DNA from 3 places in the Kitasatospora sp. NPDC048296 genome. Region 1 is predicted to be linked to each of the others. Evidence: riboswitches for the same ligand, from Rfam matches in the RefSeq annotation. Region 1 holds a riboswitch; each other region holds the start of a gene.
The links. Region 1 has a riboswitch for cobalamin ahead of metE (5-methyltetrahydropteroyltriglutamate--homocysteine S-methyltransferase). Riboswitches for the same ligand answer to the same signal wherever they lie in the genome.
Positions count from the first base shown of each region.

Region 2: linked by a shared signal. The riboswitch ahead of ACGF12_RS19885 (HoxN/HupN/NixA family nickel/cobalt transporter) and the one ahead of metE (5-methyltetrahydropteroyltriglutamate--homocysteine S-methyltransferase) in region 1 are both predicted to bind cobalamin.
Region 3: linked by a shared signal. The riboswitch ahead of ACGF12_RS26395 (cobalamin biosynthesis protein) and the one ahead of metE (5-methyltetrahydropteroyltriglutamate--homocysteine S-methyltransferase) in region 1 are both predicted to bind cobalamin.

Region 1 is NZ_JBICZB010000121.1:3,589-10,681, reverse strand. Features, by position in the region: gene ACGF12_RS36750 (1-phosphofructokinase family hexose kinase) at 1-759, shown strand, start outside; gene ACGF12_RS36745 (ketose-bisphosphate aldolase) at 750-1,592, shown strand; partial or broken gene ACGF12_RS36740 (phosphatase PAP2 family protein) at 1,662-1,778, opposite strand; cobalamin riboswitch at 1,876-2,118, shown strand; gene metE (5-methyltetrahydropteroyltriglutamate--homocysteine S-methyltransferase) at 2,275-4,605, shown strand; gene ACGF12_RS36730 (hypothetical protein) at 4,615-4,752, shown strand; gene ACGF12_RS36725 (3-hydroxybutyryl-CoA dehydrogenase) at 4,865-5,731, opposite strand; gene aceB (malate synthase A) at 5,758-7,093, opposite strand, start outside.
Region 2 is NZ_JBICZB010000031.1:26,221-33,313, forward strand. Features, by position in the region: gene ACGF12_RS19855 (thioesterase family protein) at 1-419, opposite strand, end outside; gene nusB (transcription antitermination factor NusB) at 544-981, opposite strand; gene efp (elongation factor P) at 986-1,549, opposite strand; gene ACGF12_RS19870 (aminopeptidase P family protein) at 1,628-2,734, opposite strand; gene rpmG (50S ribosomal protein L33) at 2,963-3,127, shown strand; gene ACGF12_RS19880 (type B 50S ribosomal protein L31) at 3,164-3,412, shown strand; gene ACGF12_RS19885 (HoxN/HupN/NixA family nickel/cobalt transporter) at 3,500-4,609, opposite strand; cobalamin riboswitch at 4,641-4,834, opposite strand; gene ACGF12_RS19890 (ArsR/SmtB family transcription factor) at 4,916-5,299, shown strand; gene ACGF12_RS19895 (hypothetical protein) at 5,370-7,043, shown strand; gene ACGF12_RS19900 (AAA family ATPase) at 7,040-7,093, opposite strand, start outside.
Region 3 is NZ_JBICZB010000051.1:43,959-51,051, forward strand. Features, by position in the region: gene ACGF12_RS26375 (cobyrinate a,c-diamide synthase) at 1-214, opposite strand, end outside; gene cobO (cob(I)yrinic acid a,c-diamide adenosyltransferase) at 225-830, opposite strand; gene ACGF12_RS26385 (putative cobaltochelatase) at 837-2,957, opposite strand; gene ACGF12_RS26390 (cobyric acid synthase) at 2,954-4,468, opposite strand; gene ACGF12_RS26395 (cobalamin biosynthesis protein) at 4,465-5,586, opposite strand; cobalamin riboswitch at 5,685-5,816, opposite strand; gene ACGF12_RS26400 (helix-turn-helix domain-containing protein) at 6,023-6,715, shown strand; gene ACGF12_RS26405 (alpha/beta hydrolase family protein) at 6,830-7,093, shown strand, end outside.

The sequences.
Region 1 (7,093 bases):
CAGGCGATCCGCGCCGAACTCGCCGCCGCCGGCCTGACCGACCGCATGCTGCCGATCGCGGGCGAGTCCCGGCGGACCGTGGCCGTGGTCGAGGAGAACATCGGGGACACCACGATCCTGCTCGAACCCGGTCCGGTGGTCGAGGTCGAGGAGTGGGCGCGGTTCCTCGACCACTTCGACGAGCTGCTACCGGAGGCCACGGCGGTGGTCCTCTCCGGCAGCCTGCCACGCGGCGTCCCCGACGACGCCTACGCATGCCTGCTCGGGCTCGCGCACGCACGCGGCGTCCCGGCGGTGCTCGACGCCGACGGAACGGCCCTGCGTGCGGGGCTGCCCGTCGGACCGGCCCTGATCAAGCCGAACGCCGACGAACTCGCCTCCGCCACCGGCCTGACCGACCCGGCGGCGGCCGCCCGGGCGCTGCGCGCCGCCGGAGCCGGCGCGGTGGTCGCCTCGCTCGGTGCCGACGGCCTCATCGCCGTGACCCCGCAGGGCAGTTGGCGCGCCCGCCCACCCGAGCGGCTGGCCGGCAACCCCACCGGCGCCGGCGACGCCGCGGTGGCCGCACTCACCCTCGGCCTGGTCACCGGCGCCCCCTGGCCCGACCGGCTCGCCGAGGCCGTGGCGCTGTCCGCGGCCGCCGTCGCCGCACCGCTCGCCGGCGACTTCGACCCCGACGTCCACCGGGCCCTGCGGCCCCGGGTGGACGTCCAACCCTTCGCACCCTTCGCAGCTGAGGAGTTCAACCCGTGCCCCTGACCGGAACCGGCGACATCGTCACTCCCGCGGCGAATGCCGCGCGCGGCATCGGCGCGTTCAACGTCATCCAGCTCGAACACGCCCAGGCCATCGTCGCCGGAGCCGAGGCCGCCGGCGCCCCGGTGGTCCTGCAGCTGAGCGAGAACGCCGTCCGCTACCACGGGGCGCTGACCCCGATAGCCTCCGCCGTGCTCGCCACCGCCCGCACCGCCGCGGTGCCCGTCGCCGTCCACCTCGACCACGCCACCTCCACCGACCTCGTCGCCGAGGCCGTCCAACTCGGCTTCTCCTCGGTCATGTTCGACGCCTCCGTACTGCCCTACGAGGAGAACGTCCGCGCCACCGCCGAGGTGGTCGCCCGCTGCCACGCGGCGGGCGTGTGGGTGGAGGCCGAACTCGGCGAGGTCGGCGGCAAGGACGGCGTCCACGCCCCCGGCGCCCGAACCGTACCCGCCGAGGCGGCCGCCTTCGTCGCCGCCACCGGCGTCGACGCCCTCGCCGTCGCCGTCGGCACCTCCCACGCCATGCTCACCCGCGACGCCGTCCTCGACTACGACCTGATCGCCGAACTACGCGACGCCGTCCCCGTCCCACTGGTCCTGCACGGCTCCTCCGGCGTCGCCGACGAACACCTCGCCCGCGCCGTCGAACACGGCATGACCAAGGTCAACATCGCCACCCACCTCAACCAGGTCTTCACCACCGCCGTGCGCCGCACCCTCGACGACAACCCGTCACTCGTCGATACCCGCCGCTACCTCGGCTCCGGACGAACCGCCATGGCGACCGAGGTCACCCGCCTGCTGCGCGTCCTCAAGGCTCCGACGGCCTGACGCTGCTGATGAGCCGAGGCCCGTCCCCGATGGGACGGGCCTCGCTGTCGTGCTGTTCGGGCCTCACCGCCCGAAACCCGCCACCGCTGCCACGAGGCCGCCGAAGGCGTCCAGGACCCAGTGGTTGCCCGTTGCCACGATCGAGGTCGGCGTGAAAGCCGGATGCAGCAAGCACAGCACCTTCATCATCGGCGTGGCCGCGGGCGGACGTCCTCGCGCCTGACCTCGTCTCAGTATGTGGATGCTTGAGTGATTCTCCGGCCGGGCAGCGGGGGATTGGCCTTAGGCTGGCCGGGCAACTGGTTCGCCCCGTCCGCCAGGCGGGGTGTCGTAAGAGGGAACCCGGTGACGCCTTTCAACTGGCCAGTCCGGGACTGCCCCGCAGCGGTGAGTGGGAACGACCGCCGTCATACGCACTGGGTCCGGAACGGGTCCGGGAAGCGACGGCCAGTAGGTGTTCGTCCCTGGAAGGTCAGGGCGGGTGTGCCCGCGAGTCCGAAGACCTGCCCGTTGCCCGCGTGCGACCGATCGCGCGCGGCCATCCGGTGACCTCGAGGGCGGGTCGGCGACCATACCAGGCGAAGCCGCCCCCATGTGCGGTCGCTCGCCGGGTTCGTCATCCCTTCGCGCCTTCGTCCCGTCCCCGGGACCATGAGGAATCAGGCTCGCGAAGGAGAGTCCCTTGACCACGAAGTCCGCAGCCGCGGCAACTCTCGCCACCGTGTACGGATACCCCCGCCAGGGCCAGGGCCGGGAACTGAAGAAGGCGATCGAGGGCTACTGGAAGGGTGCCGTCACCGCCGAGGAGCTCCAGGCCACCGCCGCCGGGCTGCGCCGCGAGAACTGGGCACAGCTCGCCGAAGCCGGTGTCGGGGAGGTCCCGACCGGCGACTTCTCGTTCTACGACCACGTGCTGGACGCCTCGGTGGCCGTCGGCGCGATCCCCGCCCGGCACCGGGCCGCCGTAGAGGCGGACCCGTTGGACGGGTACTTCGCGATGGCGCGCGGTACCCAGGACGTCGCGCCGCTGGAGATGACCAAGTGGTTCGACACCAACTACCACTACCTGGTGCCCGAGTTGGGGCCGGACACGGCCTTCGCCGCCAACCCGGCCAAGGCGGTCGCCGAACTGCGGGAGGCGCTCGCGCTCGGCCACCGCGCCCGCCCGGTGCTGGTCGGACCGGTCACCTACCTGCTACTGGCCAAGCCCGCCCCGGGCGTGGCCGAGGACTTCCAGCCGATCACCCTGCTGGACCGGCTGCTGCCCGTCTACGCGGAGCTGCTCGCCGACCTGAAGGCCGCGGGCGCCGAGTGGGTGCAGCTGGACGAGCCCGCGCTCGTCCAGGACCGCACCCCGGCCGAGCGCGGGACGATCGAACTGCGTGCCGCCGCCCGCGCCTACCGCGAGCTCGGCGCCCTGGCCGACCGTCCGAAGCTGCTGGTCGCGAGCTACTTCGACCGCCTCGGCGAGGCGCTCCCTGTCCTCGCCAAGGCCCCGGTCGAGGGGCTGGCACTGGACTTCACCGGCCCGGCCGCCGCCAACCTGGACGACCTCGCCGCCGCCGGCGGGCTGCCCGGCAAGCGGCTGGTCGCGGGCGTGGTCGACGGCCGCAACATCTGGATCAACGACCTGGAGAAGTCGCTGGCCACCCTCGCGACCCTGCTCGGCCTCGCCGACCGGGTCGACGTCGCGCCGTCCTGCTCCCTCCTGCACGTGCCGCTGGACGCCTCCGCGGAGCGCGACGTCGACCCGCAGATCCTGCGCTGGCTCGCCTTCGCCGAGCAGAAGGCGCGGGAGGTCGCACTGCTGGCCCGCGGCCTGCGCGAGGGCACCGCCGCGATCGCCGCCGACCTCGCCGCCAACCGCGCCGACCTCGCCTCCCGGGCCAACTCGCCGATCACCCGCGACCCGGCCGTCCGCGCCCGCAGCGCCGCCGTCACCCCCGACGACACCCGTCGCGCCCAGTCCTACCCCGTACGCGCCGAGGCCCAGCGCGCCCGCCTCGGCCTGCCGCTGCTGCCGACCACCACCATCGGCTCCTTCCCGCAGACCACCGAACTGCGCGTCGCCCGAGCCGACTTGAGTGCCGGACGGATCGACGCCGCCGCCTACCGCGAGCGGATCGAGGCGGAGGTCCGCGAGGTCATCGCGTACCAGGAGAAGGCGGGCCTCGACGTCCTGGTGCACGGCGAGCCCGAGCGCAACGACATGGTCCAGTACTTCGCCGAACAGCTCACCGGCTACCTCGCCACCCGGCACGGCTGGGTGCAGTCCTACGGCACCCGCTACGTCCGCCCGCCGGTCCTCGCCGGGGACATCTCCCGCCCGCACCCGATGACCGTCGACTGGTTCCGCTACGCCCAGGGCCTGACCGACCGCCCGGTCAAGGGCATGCTCACCGGCCCGGTCACCATGCTCGCCTGGTCCTTCGTCCGCGACGACCAGCCGCTCGGCGACACCGCCCGGCAGGTGGCGCTGGCCCTGCGCGACGAGGTCACCGACCTGGAGGCCGCCGGCGCCGCCGTCGTCCAGGTCGACGAGCCGGCCCTGCGCGAAACCCTCCCGCTGCGGGCCGCCGACCGCCCGGCCTACCTGGACTGGGCTACTGAGGCGTTCCGCCTGGCCACCTCCGGAGTGCGGGCCGACACCCAGATCCACACCCACATGTGCTACGCGGAGGTCGGCGCGATCATGACGGCGATCGACGAGCTCGACGCGGACGTCATCTCCCTGGAAGCGACGCGCTCACACATGGAGGTGGCCGGCGAACTCGCCGAGGCGGGCTACCCGCGCGAGGTCGGGCCGGGCGTGTGGGACATCCACTCCCCTCGGATCCCGAGCACGGAGGAGGCGGTGGAGCTCCTGCGCGCAGGCCTCGCCGCGATCCCGGCCGAGCGGCTCTGGGTCAACCCCGACTGCGGCCTGAAGACCCGCGGGTGGGCGGAGACCCGCGCCTCCCTCGACAGCCTGGTCGGCGCCGCCCGCCGGCTGCGGGAGGAACTGGCCGGCTGACCTGCCGGCGTGAACCCGGACGGGCGGGCGGCAGACCACGCGCTGCGCCCGCCCGTCCTGGTGGCCGCGCAGGGCGCCCGGGCGCTGCGCCTCCTGCGGGCCTCCGTCCTGGTGGCCGTGGCCCGGGACGGCGCACCCTGCTGCTGAGTCCCGCGCACCTCGGGCGCGGGACTCAGCAGCAGGGCTGGGGGCAGCACGAGGCCCCGCCGGTGTCCGGCCCTCCGCGACAGAGGCCGGGACACCGGCGGGGCGCGCTTGGTCAGACCGCGCGGTGTGTGTGGAACCCCTGTCCGGTCTTGCGGCCGAGCAGGCCCGCGTCGACCATCCGGGACAGCAGTGGCGGAGCGGCGTACAGCGGCTCCTTGTACTCCTCGTACATCGACCGCGCGATCGCTTCGACGGTGTCCAGGCCGATGAGGTCGGCGAGTTGGAGGGGGCCCATGGGGTGGGCGCAGCCGTGGACCATGCCGGCGTCGATGTCCTCGGGGGTGGCGTGGCCGGCTTCGGCCATCCGGATCGCGGACAGCAGGTAGGGCACGAGCAGGGCGTTGACGACGAAGCCGGCCCGGTCGCGGGAGTGGACGACGTGCTTGCCGAGGACGTCGCGTGCGAAGCTCTCGGCGCGCGTCAGGACGGCTGATGAGGTGTGCAGCGAGGAGACCAGTTCCACCAGGGGCATCACCGGGGCCGGGTTGAAGAAGTGCAGCCCGAGGACGTGGGAGGCGCGGCCGGTGGTGATGCCGAGGCGGGTGATCGGGATGGACGAGGTGTTGGTGGCGAGGATCGCGTCGTCGGCGGTGAGGATCTTGTCGAGGGTGGTGAGCACGTCGGTCTTGGCGTGTTCGTCCTCGACGACGGCCTCGACGACGAGCTGGCGGTCGGCGAGCGCTTGGAGGTCGTCGGCGAACAGCAGGTGGGCCCAGGTGTCCTCGCGGTCGGTCGGACCGATGCGGCCGCGGTCGACGGCGCGGTGCAGGGAGCGGTCGATGCGGCCGCGGGCGGCCCGGAGCGCGGCCGGGTCCTTCTCGCAGACGATGGTGTCCAGGCCGGCGCGGGCGAAGACCTCGGCGATGCCGGAGCCCATCTGTCCGGCGCCGACGACGGCGACGCGGCGGATGTCGTTCATGGCTGCCTCCGAAGTGGGCGGGCGGGTCAGGCCGCGGCGCTGACGCGGACGAGGTGGCGGGCGTAGGCCTCGGTGGTGAGGAAGGCGGGGAGGTCGACGCCGAGGGCGGTCTCCTGAAGGATCCGCACCGCGTTGTCGAGCAGTTCGGGATCGACGCCTTCGGTGATGAGGGTGGCCCGCTCGCGGTCGATCAGCCGGTGCACCAGGTCCGGGGTGGCGAGCGAGCCGCCGGTCAGCCGGGTGCAGTGGTGCAGCCACTGCCAGATCTGGCAGCGGGCGATCTCGGCGGTGGCGACGTCCTCCATCAGGCCGAAGACGGCGACCGCCCCGGCGCCGCCGAGCCACGCGGTGAGGTAACGCAGGGCGACGGCGACATTGGAACGCAGCCCGTGGTCGGTCGGCAGGCAGGGGGAGAGGCGGTGGACGGCGAGCAGGTCGGCGGCGGTGACCTCGACGTCCTCGCGGGTGCGGTCGAGCTGGTGGGGGCGGTCGCCGAGGACGGCGTCGAAGGCGGTGCGGCAGGTGGCGACGAGGCCGGGGTGGGCCACCCAGGAGCCGTCGAAGCCGTCGCCGGCCTCCCGCTCCTTGTCGGCGCGGACCTTGGTCAGGGCCGCCTCGTTGGCGGCCGGGTCGCGCTGCGGGACGGCGGCGGCCATGCCGCCGATGGCGTGGGCGCCGCGGCGGTGGCAGGTGCGCACCAGCAGGTCCGTGTAGGCACGCATGAAGGGCTGCGTCATGGTGAGGGTGGCACGGTCGGGCAGGACGTAGCGCGGGCCGTGGTGGGCGAAGTTCTTGATGAGGCTGAACAGGTAGTCCCAGCGGCCCGCGTTCAACCCGGCGGCGTGGTCGCGCAGTTCGTAGAGGATCTCGTCCATCTCGAAGGCGGCGGTGATGGTCTCGATCAGGACGGTCGCGCGGACGGTGCCGTACGGGATGCCCAACTCGCGCTGGGCGAAGGCGAAGACGTCGTTCCAGAGGCGGGCTTCGAGGTGGTTCTCCAGCTTGGGCAGGTAGAAGTACGGGCCGCCGCCGCGCTCGATCTGCCGCCGGCCGCAGTGGAAGAGGTAGAGGCCGAAGTCGACCAGGGCGCCGATGGCCGGGCGGCCGTCGATCAGCAGGTGTGCCTCGTCGAGGTGCCAGCCGCGGGGGCGGACCACGATGGTGGCGGGGGTGTCCCCGACCCGGTACCGCTTGCCCTCAGGCGTGGTGTCGTCGATCCGGCGCTCGATCGCGTCGATCAGGTTCAGCTGGCCGTTGATGAGGTTGTGCCAGGTGGGGGAGGTGGCGTCCCCGAAGTCCGCGAGCCACACCTTCGCACCGGAGTTGAGGGCGTTGACGGCCATCCGGCGCTCGGGCGGGCCG
Region 2 (7,093 bases), on a different contig from region 1:
ACGCCGATGCACTGGTCCGGCGGCGGCAGCTGCGGCGGGACGGCGCTGGTGCGCACCTCACCGTCGGCGGCGGCGAGGTCGCCGTGACTGGCCACCACCCGCAGCCGCTCGACGCCGTCCTGACTGAGCGAGGCGGTGCCGGTGGACAGGCCGCGACCGGTGCGCAGCACCTCGGTGCGGACGGTGGCCGGGCCGGGGGTGGAGGCGGACAGGTAGTAACCGCTGATCGACACCGGGTCGGGGTGCTCGCCGTGCTCCAGCGACAGCGCGTGTCCGGCCACGGCGAGCAGCAGCCCCCCGTTGACCCCACCGCCGATCTGCCAGCCGGCACCGAGCTCGGCGTCGTAACGGCCGGCCTCGTCGGGGTGTCTGGTCAGGGCGATGCCCTGGTCGAACTCGCTGCGGGTCGCAGTGGTCATGGGGGGTGGCCTGCCCTTCAAGTTACTGGCGAGTAGGGCTCCACATTACGCCTGCCGGGTGAAACACGGAACGGCCGTCGGATCCGGGTTCGCGGATCCGACGGCCGTTCGCAGGGCATGACCGTTACCGGCGGATGCTCGGCTTCAGCTCCAGGAAGCGGGCGAGCATGCCGTTCACGAAGGCCGGGGAGTCGTCCGTGGAGAACTCCTTGGCGATCTCGACCGCCTCGTCCAGGACGACCGCGTCCGGGACGCCGTCCTCCCAGATCAGCTCGTACGCGCCGAGCCGCAGGACGTTGCGGTCCACGATCGGCATCCGGTCGAGGGTCCAGCCCACCGCGTACTGCTCGATCAGGTCGTCGATGCGACGGGCGTGCTGGACGTACCCCTCGATCAGCTCCATGGTGTATTCACCGACCTGCGGGGTGCCCTCGTCGGGCTTCGGGTCGCGGGCGCGGGCCACCCAGTCGGCGAGGACCTGCTGCGGGTCGACCCCGCGGTGGTCGGCCTCGAAGAGGATCTGGAAGGCCCGGGTACGGGCCTTGCTACGTGCGGCCGACACGGACTTACTTCACCCGGCCGAGGTAGCTGCCGTCGCGGGTGTCGACCTTGACCTTCTCACCGGTGGTGATGAAGAGCGGGACCTGGATCTCGGCACCGGTCTCCAGGGTGGCCGGCTTGGTGCCACCGGTGGAGCGGTCGCCCTGGACGCCCGGCTCGGTCTGGGCGATGACCAGCTCGACGGAGGTCGGGAGCTCGATGTACAGCACCGCGCCCTCGTTGGTGGCGACCAGGGCCTCGAAGCCCTCCAGCAGGTAGTTGGCGGCGTCGCCGACGACGGCCGGCTCGATCGCGATCTGGTCGTAGGTGTCCATGTCCATGAACACGAAGTTCTCGCCGTCCTTGTACGAGAACTGCATGCCGCGCTTGTCGACGTTGGCGGTCTCGACCTTGGTGCCGGCGTTGAAGGTCTTGTCGACGACCTTGCCCGTCAGGACCTCCTTGAGCTTGGTCCGAACGAAGGCCGGGCCCTTGCCGGGCTTGACGTGCTGGAACTCGACGACGGACCAGAGCTTGCCGCCCTCCAGCTTGAGGACCATGCCGTTCTTGAGATCGTTCGTGGAAGCCACGGGCGCACTTACTCCTGGATATAGCTGTCAAGGAACCAAGGGTTCGCGTCCTGCCGCGGACGGCCTCGGGGGCCGCCGTCACAGGGCGAGGAGCTCCTTGGTGGTGATGGTGAGCAGCTCGGGCCCGCCCTCTTCGAGGGGGCGCACGACGAGCGTGTCCTCGATCCGGACCCCGCCCTTGCCCGGGAGGTGAACCCCTGGGCCGACGGTGACCGGTACGCGGCTGTCCAGTTTACCCATGTCCGACGGACCGAGGCGCGGCGCCTCCCGGATCTCCAGCCCGATGCCGTGGCCCACCGGGTGCGGCGAGGCCTCGCTGTGGCCCGCCGCCTCCAGGACCTGCCGCGCGGCCCGGTCGGGTACGCACTGCTCCACGCCCGGTCCGAGCGCCTCCCGGCCGGCCCGCTGGGCACGGAAGACCAGCCGGTGCAGCTCGACCTGCCAGGGCGCGGGGGCGGCGCCGATCACGAAGGTCCGGGCGGTCGAGACGCGGTAGCCACGGTACTGGGCGCCCATCACCACGGTCAGGAAGTCGCCCTCCTCCACCCGGCGGTCGGTCGGCTGGTGGGCGGGCTGGCCGGAGTGGCTGCCGGTGCCGACCGAGACCGGGAAGGCGGCCCGGTCGGCGCCGTGGTCGATCATCCGGCGCTCCAGCTCCATCGCCAGGTGCCGTTCGGTGCGGCCGACCAGGATCGACTCCAGCAGCTCGCCGAGCGCCTGGTCGGCGATCTCGGCGGCGATCCGCAGGTCGGCGATCTCGCGCTCGTCCTTCACCACCCGCAGCCGCTCCACCACCTGGCCGAGGTCCGCCAGCCGGGCGCCCTCCGCCAGGTTCCCCACCGCCCGGTGGCGGGTGACGGTCAGGTCGTGCTCCTCCACCGCCAGGTCCCGCACCCCCAGCCGCGCGGCCGCGGCCGTGGCGGCCAGCGCGGTGTCCGCCCCGGCCGGTACCGGCATCTGGGTGACGTCGGCGGTGATCAGGTGCTCCCCCGAGTCGTCCGGCGGCAGGTCGTCCGGCACCGCCAGCAACGCCCGCTCCCTGGTCAGCAGCAAGGTCGCCCCGCACGGCGCGCAGCCCGTCAGGTACCGCACGTTCGCCGCCCGGGTGACCAGCGCCGCATCGGCCCCGGCCACACTGCAGTGCTCCCGCACCCGCTCCCGCCGCCCCGTGTACGCATCGGCCATGCGTCGAGCCTACGAACCCCCGGCCCGAACCGCCCGCCGAGCACCCCCAGGGGAGGGCGACGGTCGCACGCCACTGCCCGTTCTCGGCCATCGGACCTTCCCTCGCGCGCCTCCGGGAATGGGCGGGACGGAGTTCATGTTGAGGTCAGATGAAAACGACTTCCATTTCGGTGTACGGTTTCGACCCAGCCCCTCGAACCCGGCACCCGAGGCCCAGGAGGACACCCCATGGCCCGCAGCGAACTACGCCCCGTGATCAAGCTCCGCTCCACCGCCGGCACCGGCTACACGTACGTGACCCGCAAGAACCGCCGGAACGACCCGGACCGGATGGTCCTGCGCAAGTACGACCCGGTCATGGGCCGGCACGTCGACTTCCGCGAAGAGCGCTGAACGAACACCCCGCAACCACCCCGGAGGAGCCCAGCCATGAAGTCCGGAATCCATCCCCGCTACCGCCCGGTCGTCTTCCGCGACAAGGTCGGCGGCCTCGCCTTCCTGACCCGCTCGACGGTCACCAGCGACCGCACCGTCGAGTGGGAGGACGGCAACACCTATCCGGTGATCGACGTCGAGATCTCCTCCGCGAGCCACCCCTTCTACACCGGCCAGTCCCGGGTGCTCGACACCGCCGGCCGGGTCGAGCAGTTCCGCCGCCGGTACGGCGACCGGCACTGACCACGAGCGAAACGGCGCCTCCCCGCCCGGGGGAGGCGCCGTTTCGGCGTTCGGAAAGGACCTCAGCGCGGCGGCGGGACCGACGGGCTACTCCGCGGGCGTCCAGCGCTTCTCGACCCCGGCCAGCTTCCAGTAGGCGATCGCGATCGCCCACACCACCACGAACAGCCCGGCGATCGCGTATCCGACGTTGTCCAGCGAGATGTCCGCGATGAACCCGGTGACCGGGTCGGTCAGGTCGAGCTTCTCGTGCAGCACCCCGACCAGCTCGATGGTGCCGATGATGAAGGCCACCGCGATCGACAGCCCGGTGATGGTCAGGTTGTAGTACACCTTGCGCACCGGGTTGGAGAACGCCCACTGGTACGCGAAGTTCATGAAGGTCCCGTCCAGGGTGTCGAACAGGCTCATCCCCGCCGCGAACAGCAGCGGAAGGCAGACGATCGCGTACCAGGGCAGCCCTGCCGCCGCACCCGAGCCGGCCATCACCATCAGGGTGACCTCGGTCGCGGTGTCGAAGCCCAGGCCCAGCACCATGCCCACCGGGAACATCTGCCCGGGCCGGGTGATCGAGCGGGTCGCCCGGTTCAGCACCCGGGCCATGAAGCCGCGCGAGTTGAGGTGCTCCTCCAGCTGCGCCTCGTCGTACTTCCCGGCCCGCATCGAGCGGAACACCTTGAGGATGCCGACCAGCGCCGCCAGGTTGAGCGCGCCGATCAGGTAGAGGAAGGCGCCGGAGGCCGTGGTGCCGACCAGCCCGAGCCACTTGTGGGTGGCCGAGTCGTCGTCCATCAGCGTGTTCGCCAGCTGGGCGCCGCCCGCCACCAGGGCGGCCATGAGGACCACCATCGAGGAGTGCCCGAGGGCGAACCAGAACCCGACCGAGACCGGCCGCTTGCCGTCCGCCATCAGCTTGCGGGTGGTGTTGTCGATCACCGCGATGTGGTCGGCGTCGAAGGCGTGCCGCATGCCGAGGGTGTAGGCGGTGATACCCAGGCCCACCCCGAAGACCTGGGTCCCGACGGCGTAGTTGTGCGGCGCGACCAGGAAGACGAGCGTCCCGAAGGCCACCACGTGCATGGCCAGGATCACCCCCATCAACCCGGCCGTGCGGATGGTGTCCTCGCGCTTCCATCTGAAGGTGGGCAGGACGGAGGGGGCCGCCTCCGTGGGAGTGGCGGTTTCGGGCAGGGTCATCTTCGGATCACGCTCCAGCACCTCGTGGAAAGACTTCGTGAGATGCCGTGGCCGGTCTCCTGGCTTACGGGGCTTCCGGACCCGCCTTCCCAGGCGCACGAGGCGCCCAGTGGCATGTGGGTTCGGACAACTCTCCCCCGATCACAGTGGCGAGGGCCGCTCCGGACTGGGACCCCTGAGGGTCCGTCACCGGTCTTCCCGAGCACCACGGCGGGGAACACCGTAGGGGCAGTCCACCACCCTCGCAAGGTTGCGCACCTGTGCAGGTGTCCAGGATCACAGGTCGTGAGCTGCCAGAATGTCCGCATGCATCTCGTACCGGCCGACCGCGCGGGCCACCGCACCATCGACGGACACCGGGTCTGCGAGGCCATCGCCGCCATCGGGGACACCGCCCACGTCCGGACCTGGGCCGAGCGGTTCTCCCTGCTCGCCGACCCCGGACGGCTCGCCCTGCTGCTCGCCCTGCACCGGGCCGGGCCGCTCGCCGTCAGCGACCTCGCGGTCGCCACCGGCATGCGCGACCCCGCCGTCTCCCAGGCCCTGCGACTGCTCCGCACCGCGGGCGCGGTCACCGGGGACAAGGACGGACGCGTGGTGCGCTACCGGCTCGTGGACGACAGCATGCGCCCCCTCCTCGACGAGTGCGCCGCCGGAGAACACCACGAACCCACCGCAGCGGCGGGCTGACCGACACTCGGGCCCGACCGTCTCTCGCAAGGGGCACCCCGGGAGCGGCCCGGATGAGTACGATCATGAGGTGCCGTCCCACCCCCACGTCTGGCCCGCCGACCGCTGGAACACCCGCCCGGTCAAGGCCCGCGTGCTGGCGGTCGCCCGCACCCTCACCTCGGCGACCCGGGTCCTGGACGTCCTCACCCTGCTGAACCAGGACGGCATCGAGCGGTACTTCACCGTCAACCCCGGCTCCGCCTTCGCCGACCGCGGCCTCACCGACTACCTGCGCGGCCTGCCCGGCTACACCGTGCTGGAGTGGGAGGACGCCGTCCGCCGCCGCTTCGACCTGGCCGTCGCCTGCGCCGTCCACGCCTCCATGCACCGGCTGGACGCCCACCTGGTCGTCCTCCCGCACGGCGCCGGCTACAACCGTCTGGTGACCGAGTCCACCGGCGACACGGTCAGCGCCGCGGGCCTGTCCCGCAACGAACTCACCCACCGGGGGCGGGTGTTCGTGGACGTCCTCGGCCTCTCCCACCCCGAGCAGCTGGACCGGCTGCGGGTCTCCTGCCCCGAGGCCCTGGACGTCGCCCGGGTGGTCGGCGACCCGTGCTTCGACCGGATCCTCGGCAGCGAACGCTCCCGGGACGCCTACCGCGCCGCACTCGGAGCCGTCGACGGCCGCCGGCTCGTCGTCGTCAACTCCACCTGGAGCGGGCACTCGTTACTCGGCCGCCGCCCCGACCTGCCCCGCCGCCTGGTCCGCCGGCTGCCCGCCGACGAGTACACGGTGGCCGTCGTGCTGCACCCCAACATCTGGAGCCGGCACGACCCCGAGACGCTGCTCGACGACGCCCGCCGGATGGGCCTGCGGCTGATCCCGCCGCACCAGGGCTGGCAGGCCGCGCTGGTCGCCGCCGACTGCCTGATCGGCGACCACGGCTCGGTCTCCGTCTACGGCGCCGCCCTGGGCCGCCGCACCCTGCTGGTCGCCACCGGCGCCGCCGAACTCGACCCGCACTCCCCCAGCTACGCCTTCGGCCAGGCCGCGCCCGTCCTCGACCCGGACGGCGACCTCGCCGCCCAGCTCGAACAGGCCCTGGCCCGGGACCCGGCCGACCTCACTGACATCACCGACCGCTCGCTCGCCCACCGCGGCGAATCCGCCCGGCTGCTGCGCCCGCTGCTCTACTCCTTCCTGGAGCGCCTGGACGAACCCGAGGGCGAACCCGTCCTGCCGCCCTACCCCAAGCCCGTCCCGCGCCCCGGCGGCACCGACCGGCCCACCGCGTACGACGTCGAGGGCAAGAGCGAGGGGACGGAGGTCAGCCTGCGGCGCTACCCCTTCGACCCGAACGACCCCACCCCGCGCGGCTTCCACGCACTCACCGACGACCACCCGGGCGACGCCCTGCGCTACACCGCCGAGGTCCTCGCCCGCACCGAGCCGCACGCCGAACACCCCGCCACCCACTGGCTCGCCGACACCGCCGCCGAACTCCCCGGCCTCGCCGTCGCGGTGGCCGCCCTCGGCCCGGCCCGCCACCTGCTCAGACTGCACACCGGCCGGCTGCTGGAGGCCCTCGCCGAACGGGACTTCGGCCGTGCCGAGCCCGTTCTCGACCCGCTGCTGCTCGGCTCCGCCGTGGCCTCCTGGCTCGCCGACGGCGGCGACCCGGCCGGCCTGCCCGAACACGGCCTCACCGTCCGCACCGGCGAGCACCGCACCCAGGTGTCCTTCCGGACCGGCCCTTAGGGCCGCAGCTCCCGCAGCCGGGCGCGGCTGCGCTCCGCCAGCTCCGGGTC
Region 3 (7,093 bases), on a different contig from region 1:
CGATCCGCTCCGGCCCGCACATGAAGGCGTCCAGGTTGCGGCCCGGACGCCCGGCGGCGAGCGCGTGGTAGCCCGGGTCGATGTAGTCCGGGCCGACCTTGTGCGGGGACACCGCCAGCCCGCGCGCGGCGAGCGCCGCGATCAGGCCGGTGGCGACGGTGGTCTTGCCCGCGCCCGAGGAGGGTGCGGCGATGACGAGGCGGGGGATGTTCACGTGCGCAGGCTCACCACTCGATACCGCGCTGGCCCTTGCGGCCGGCGTCCATGGGGTGCTTGACCTTGGTCATCTCGGTGACCAGGTCGGCGAAGTCGGTCAGCGCCTCGGGCGCGTACCGGCCGGTGATGATGACGTGCTGGCTGCCCGGGCGGTCCTTGAGCACCGACACCACCTCGTCCGGGTCGATCCACCCCCAGTGCATCGGGTAGGTGAACTCGTCCAGCACGTAGAAGCGGTAGGTCTCGGCGGCGAGGTCGCGCTTGACCTGCTCCCAGCCCTCCTTCGCCGCCTCCTCGCTGGACATCTCCTGCTCGGCGGAGCGCTGGATCCACGACCAGCCGGAGCCCATCTTGTGCCAGTCGACGGTGCCGCCCTCACCGGAGGCGCCGAGGGCGCGCAGCGCGTTCTCCTCGCCGACCTTCCACTTGGCGGACTTCACGAACTGGAACACCCCGACCGACCAGCCCTGGTTCCAGGCCCGCAGCGCCATGCCGAACGCGGCCGTGGACTTGCCCTTGCCGGGGCCGGTGTGCACGGCGGTGATCGGCTGCGTACGGCGCTGGCGGGTCGTCAGGCCGTCGTCAGGAACGCTCTCGGGGACACCCTTGGGCATGTCGGCTCAGGCCGCCTTTCGCATCGCGGTGGTGGATCGGTTCACGGAACGGCTCACGGAACGGCTCGCCGAACGGTTCTCGCGGACGAGCGAGGCCACGCCCTCGGCGCGCAGCTCGTCCAGACTGACGGCGCTGCCGCCGAGCAGCCCGGCCAGGGTACGGGCCAGGCCCAGGCGGACCGGCCCGGACTCGCAGTCCAGCACCACGCTCGCGGTGCCCTGCGCCGCGAACAGCGCGGCCGCGCGCTGCGACTGCGCGAGCGCGTCCCGCCCGCCGGTGGCCCGGCCGTCGGTCACCACGACCAGCAGCGGGCGCCGGTTCGGGTCGCGCAGCCGCTCCACCCGCAGCACCTCGTGCGCGCGCAGCAGGCCCGCGGCCAGCGGGGTCCGCCCGCCGGTGGGCAGCGACTCCAGTCGGGCCGCGCCGACCTCGACCGAGGAGGTGGGCGGCAGCGCCAGCTCGGCGCCCGCGCCCCGGAAGGTGATCATGCCGATCTTGTCCCGGCGCTGGTAGGCGTCCATCAGTAGCGACAGCACCGCGCCCTTGACGGCGGTCATCCGCTGCCGGGCGGCCATCGAGCCGGAGGCGTCCACCACGAACAGCACCAGGTTGGACTCCCGTCCCTGGCGCACCTGTTCGCGGAAGTCGTCCTTGTGCAGCACCAGCGCCCGGCCGTCCCGCCCGCGCGCCACCTGGTGCGGCGCGGCGGCCTGCAGGGTCGCGGTCAGGTGCAGCCGGCTCAGCGGGCCCTGCGGCCGCCGGGCGCGGATGGTGTGCCCGCCGGAGGTCTCGGCGGGGGAGCGGCGGCCCTGTGCGCCGTGGCCGGTGCCCCGTACGGTGAACAGCCGGGTCCGGTACGGATCGCCGGCCGCGACCGGCGCCGACTCCCGTGCGGGGGCGGGGTGCTGGGCCGGGACGGGCGGCTGCGCGGGCGCCTCGGCGTCCTCGGGGGCGGACGCCTCCGGGGTGCCGCCGTCGGACGGCTCGGGCGCGCCACCGCCGTCGGGCCCACCGCCGTCGGGGCCGCCGTCCGGGCCCTCCCCGTCCGGACCCGGGCCGTCGCCTTCGGGCTCCGGGCCGTCACCCTCGGGCTCCGGCTCCGGGTCCTCCGGCTGGGCGTGCTCCTCCAGCGTCCGGTCCAACTGCTCCTCGTCCAGCCCCGGAGCGTCGAACGGGTTGCGGCGGCGCCGGTGCGGCAGGGCCAGCTGGGCGGCCTTGCGGACGTCCTCCTCCAGCACCTCGGTGCGCCCCGCCCAGGCGGCCAGCGCGACCGCCGTGCGGGCCATCACGATGTCCGCGCGCAGCCCGTCCACCTCGAACGCCGCGCACACGGCGGTAATCTGACGCAGTGCCACATCCGTCAGCTCGACCTTGGGCAGCAACTCCCGGGCGGCGGTGATGTGTTCGGCGAGCTCCCGCTCCTCGGCCGCGAACCGGGCCGCGAAGCCGGCCGGGTCCGCGTCGTACGCGAGCCGGCGCCGGACCACCTCGGCGCGCTCGGCCGGGTCCCGGGTGGCGGCGATCTCGACGGTCAGGCCGAAGCGGTCGAGCAGTTGCGGCCGCAGCTCCCCCTCCTCCGGGTTCATCGTGCCGACCAGCAGGAAGCGCGCCGCGTGCCGCACCGACACGCCCTCGCGCTCCACGTACGAGCGGCCCATCGCGGCGGCGTCGAGCAGCAGGTCCACCACGTGGTCCTGGAGCAGGTTCACCTCGTCGATGTAGAGCACGCCGCGGTGCGCCTTGGCGAGCAGCCCGGGCTCGTACGCCTTGACGCCCTCGGCGAGCGCGCGCTCCAGGTCGAGCGAGCCGACGATCCGGTCCTCGGCCACGCCGACCGGCAACTCGACCAGCTGGGAAGGGCGTTCGTGACTCCCAAGGGAGGTGTGCGGCCCGTCCGGGCACTGCGGGTCCGGCGCGGCCGGGTCACAGGAGAAGCGGCAGCCGTCCACGGCGGCGATGGAGGGCAGCAGCCCGGCCAGCGCGCGCACCATGGTGGACTTCGCGGTGCCCTTCTCGCCGCGCACCAGCACGCCGCCCACGGCCGGGGAGACCGCGTTCAGCAGCAGCCCGAGCCGCAGGTCGGCCATGCCGACGATCGCGGTGAACGGATAGCGGACGTCAGTCATGCGTCACTCCCAGGTGCCCCGGGCGCCAGGAACGGCAGCGACCCGGCTGCCGGCACCCCGCCCTCGATCAGCTTCCACAGCGCGTCGGTGTCCGCGTGTTCCTCGATCAGGTCGCCCAGCCGGTCCAGCCGGGCCTCGCGTGCCTCGGCGAAGCAGGTGTCCGGCGCCGGGACGAACGCCCGGCCCGCCGACTCGGCGACCTCGCGCAGGAGTTCGCGGCGGAAGCCGTCGTTCTCCAGCGCGCCGTGCCAGGTGGTGCCCCAGACCGAGCCGACCCGGCAGCCGTCCAGGAAGGGGGTGCCCCCGTCGACGGCCACCACTCCGTGGTGGATCTCGTAGCCCTCGACCCGCTGTCCGTACGCCTCGCCGACCGGCCGCGCCAGCACCTTCTCGGCGCCGAAGCGCACCCTCGTCGGCAGCAGCCCGAGCGCGTCGACGACGCCCGCCCTGGACTCCACCTCGTCGTCGATCGAGCGCGCCAGCATCTGGTACCCGCCGCAGACCCCGAGGATCGGCAGCCCGGCCGCCGCCCGCGCCTTCAGCGCCGGCTCCAGGCCGCGTTCGCGCAGCCAGGCGAGGTCCGCCACGGTGGCCCGGGTGCCGGGCAGCACCACCAGGTCGGCGTCGGCCAGCTCCTCCGGCCGGGTCGCCCAGCGCACCAGCACGCCCGGCTCCTGCGCCAGCGCGTCCACGTCGGTGAAGTTGGACAGCCGGGGGAAGCGCACCACGGCCACCCGCAGCACGTCCGCCCCGAGCGGCCCGCGGCTGTCGACCCGGTCCACCACTGTCGACAGGTCGAGCGAGTCCTCGGCGTCCAGCCACAGGCCCGGCAGCATCGGCAGCGTGCCCAGCACCGGACGGCCGGTCAGCTCGTGCAGCATCTCCAGCCCGGGCGCCAGCAGCCGCGCGTCGCCGCGGAACTTGTTGACGAACCAGCCCGCCACGTGCCGCTGGTCCTCGGCCGACAGCAGCGCCAGCGTCCCGTACATCGCGGCGAAGACCCCGCCGCGGTCGATGTCGCCGACCACCACGACGGGCAGTCCGGCGGCAGTGGCCAGGCCCATGTTGGCGATGTCCCGGTCGCGCAGGTTGATCTCGGCGGGCGAGCCGGCGCCCTCGCAGACCACCACGTCGAAGCGGCGGCGCAGGTCCGCCAGGCACTCCAGGGAGCGTTCCAGCAGGACGGGCTTGCGCTCCCGGTAGTCCAGCGCGCCGACCTCGGCCACCGGCCGGCCGAGCAGCACCACCTGGCTGCGGCCGTCCGCGCCGGGCTTGAGCAGCACCGGGTTCATCGCCGCCTCCGGCTCCACCCGGGCGGCCTGGGCCTGCATCGCCTGGGCGCGGCCGATCTCGGCACCGTCGGCGGTGACGAAGGAGTTCAGCGACATGTTCTGCGCCTTGAACGGCGCGACCCGCACGCCCTGGCGGGCCAGCCAGCGGCAGATCCCGGCCGTCACCACACTCTTGCCCGCGTCCGAGGTCGTCCCGGCGACCAGCAGCGCGTTCGTCATGCCCCACCCCTCTTCATCAGGAGCCGCAGCAGGACGTGCCCCGCGACCGTCGTACCCAGCGCCAGCGCGCCCACCCGCCGGGACAGCGTGCAGGCCCGCTCGATGTCGTCCACCGTCACCGGCCGCAACTCCGCGCCCAGCACCGGCCGGTGCTCCACCCTTTCCCGTGGCTCCGCACTCGCCTCCGGGCGCTCGTGGTCCGGCGCCGACGTTCGCCCTCCTTGCCCGCCCTCGGGCAGGAGGGGCCCACCCTCCGGCGCTCTCTCCTGCGTCGGTCGCTTGTCGTTCGTCGCTTTCGGCACCGGCGCGCCCTTCGGCTCGTGCGGGTACCGGAGCGTGCCGCCCAGCCGCACGCCCACCGCGCCGGCGAAGGCCGACTCGGCCTGGCCCGCGTTCGGGCTCGGGTGCGCGGAGCGGTCCCGCCGCCAGACCCGCCAGGCGGTCCGGGGCTCGGGTGCGGCGGCCACCGTCAGCAGCGCGGTGAGCCGGGCGCCCGGCCAGCCGGCCACGTCGTCCAGCCGGGCCGAGGCCCAGCCGAAGCGGGCGTAGCGGGGCGAGCGGTGGCCCACCATCGCGTCCAGGGTGTTCACCGCGCGGAAGGCCAGCAGGCCCGGCGTGCCCGCCAGGGCGCCCCAGGTCAGCGCGTTCACCACGGCGTCGGCGGTGTTCTCGGCCACCGACTCGACCACGGCCCGGGCGATCTGCTGTTCGTCCAGCGCGCTCGGGTCCCGCCCGCACAGGTGTGGCAGCCGTTCCCGGGCAGCCGTCAGATCGCCCGCGGCGAGGGAGCGGCCGATGGTGCGCGCCTCCCGGGTCAGCGAGGTGCCGCCGAGTACCGTCCAGGTCGCCGCCGCGGCCAGTGCCGCCCGCCCCAGCGGACGGCGTCCCACCGTACGGTCCAGGGCCAGCGCGCCGGCCGTGACCGCGCCCACGCACAGCGCCGTGTACGCCGTCCCGGCCGTGCGGTCGTCGCGCCACAGGCGCCGTTCGAGGCGGGTCGCGGCGCTGCCGAAGAGCGCGACGGGGTGGCCGCGGCGGGGGTCGGCGAAGCGGGCGTCGACGGCGTAGCCCGCGACGGCGCCCAGCGCGAAGGCGGCGGCGCGGGTCAGCGGGCGCACGGCGGTGGGCAGCTCGGGGTCCGACGGGGCGGGGCAGGCTGCATCGCGTGCGTGTCCTCACTCAGGGTCCGCGCCCTGGATCGACGTACCGGGGGCGAGAGTCTCCTGGCTTCCGGGTCGGACGCACCCCCGGGCCTTCCAGCGGCTTCTGACGGCCCGCCGTGACACCTTCCGAGCGTGCTCCCCGGTGACAGTGGCGGGACCGCGCCGGATTCGCACCGGCTTCCTCTCCATGCCTCCGTTTGGCGCAAGGATCCCATCACGCGGCCGATCCACGCGTCAACCGAGGTCACGGAGGGGTTGGTCACACGGCGGCCGCACGGCGGCCGGGTGCCGTCACTGTGCGATCGCCCAGCGCGGCGGAGGGCCCGTCAGTCCCGCTTCGTGCGTTCCGGGGCTGGGGGCGCGCCGAGGGCCGCGCCTACCGTTCGGTGCCATGCGCCGCAGAAAGACCCCCGCCGCCGCCCCGCCCCCGGTGCCGTTCTCGCCCGAGGCCGCACGCGCCCACCGGGTCGGCCTCGGCCTGACCCCCGAACAGGTCGCCGAGGGCATGGCCGCCCACGGCGTACGGCTGCTGTTCGGCCACGTCCTCGCCTGGGAGAACGGCGACCTGAGGCCCGGCGAGGCCGAGCTCATCGCCCTCGCCCGCGCCCTCTGGTGCCCCGCCGCCGACCTGATGGGGGCCCGCCCGACGCGCCTGCGGGACCACCGCATCGCCCGCGAACTCGGCCAGGAGACCGTGGCCGAACGCGTCGGCATGTCCCTGCCCGCCTACCAGCAGGCCGAACTGACCGGCCACTGGGACGGCGACCCGGACCAGACCCACGCCCTCGCCCAGGTCCTCGGCCTGCGGCTGACCGAGCTGGTCGAGGCCACCGGCCGCGCCGAGGCCCTGGACCGGCTGCTGCGCCAGTGCGTCGCCGGCCGCTGGCAGCCCCATCTGCGCGCCCTCGCCCGTCTCGTCCCCGTCCCCGAGCCGGACCTCGCAGCCGTCCTCCCCGTCCTCCACCAGGAACACCACGTCCCCACCCACTGGGGCACCCCCAGCGTGCCCAGCGCCCCCGCCCCGCCGCTCACTCCCCGGTTCTGGCAGCTGCTCGCGGCCCAGCCGACGGCCGTTCCGGTCTGAGGCTCCTCTTCCCCCCGTGCCCCGGATGGCCCATTCCGGTGGCCTGGGGAGCACGACCCTGGTGAACTGGTGTACGAACACCGTCCGGGTCCGTGAAGCAGAGCGGGGAACGATATGCGTTGGCGAACCGCAGCGGTCGTGGCCGCCGCCGCCGTCGGGGCCGGGGCCGTCGTCCTGGTGATCGGCCGCCGGGCCTCCGAGCGGATGGTCCATCCGGGCGCGGGGCCGGGTGCGGGACCGGGTGCGGGGCCGGGGGTGGGGGTGGCCGTGCAGGAGTCCGGGCCCATCCTGGTGCAGAGCCTCGCCGCCGGCCGGGTCACCTTCACCCGCCGCCCCGAGAGCCTGCGGCGCGGCCGCTGGGCCGTCGAGTGGGAGGGC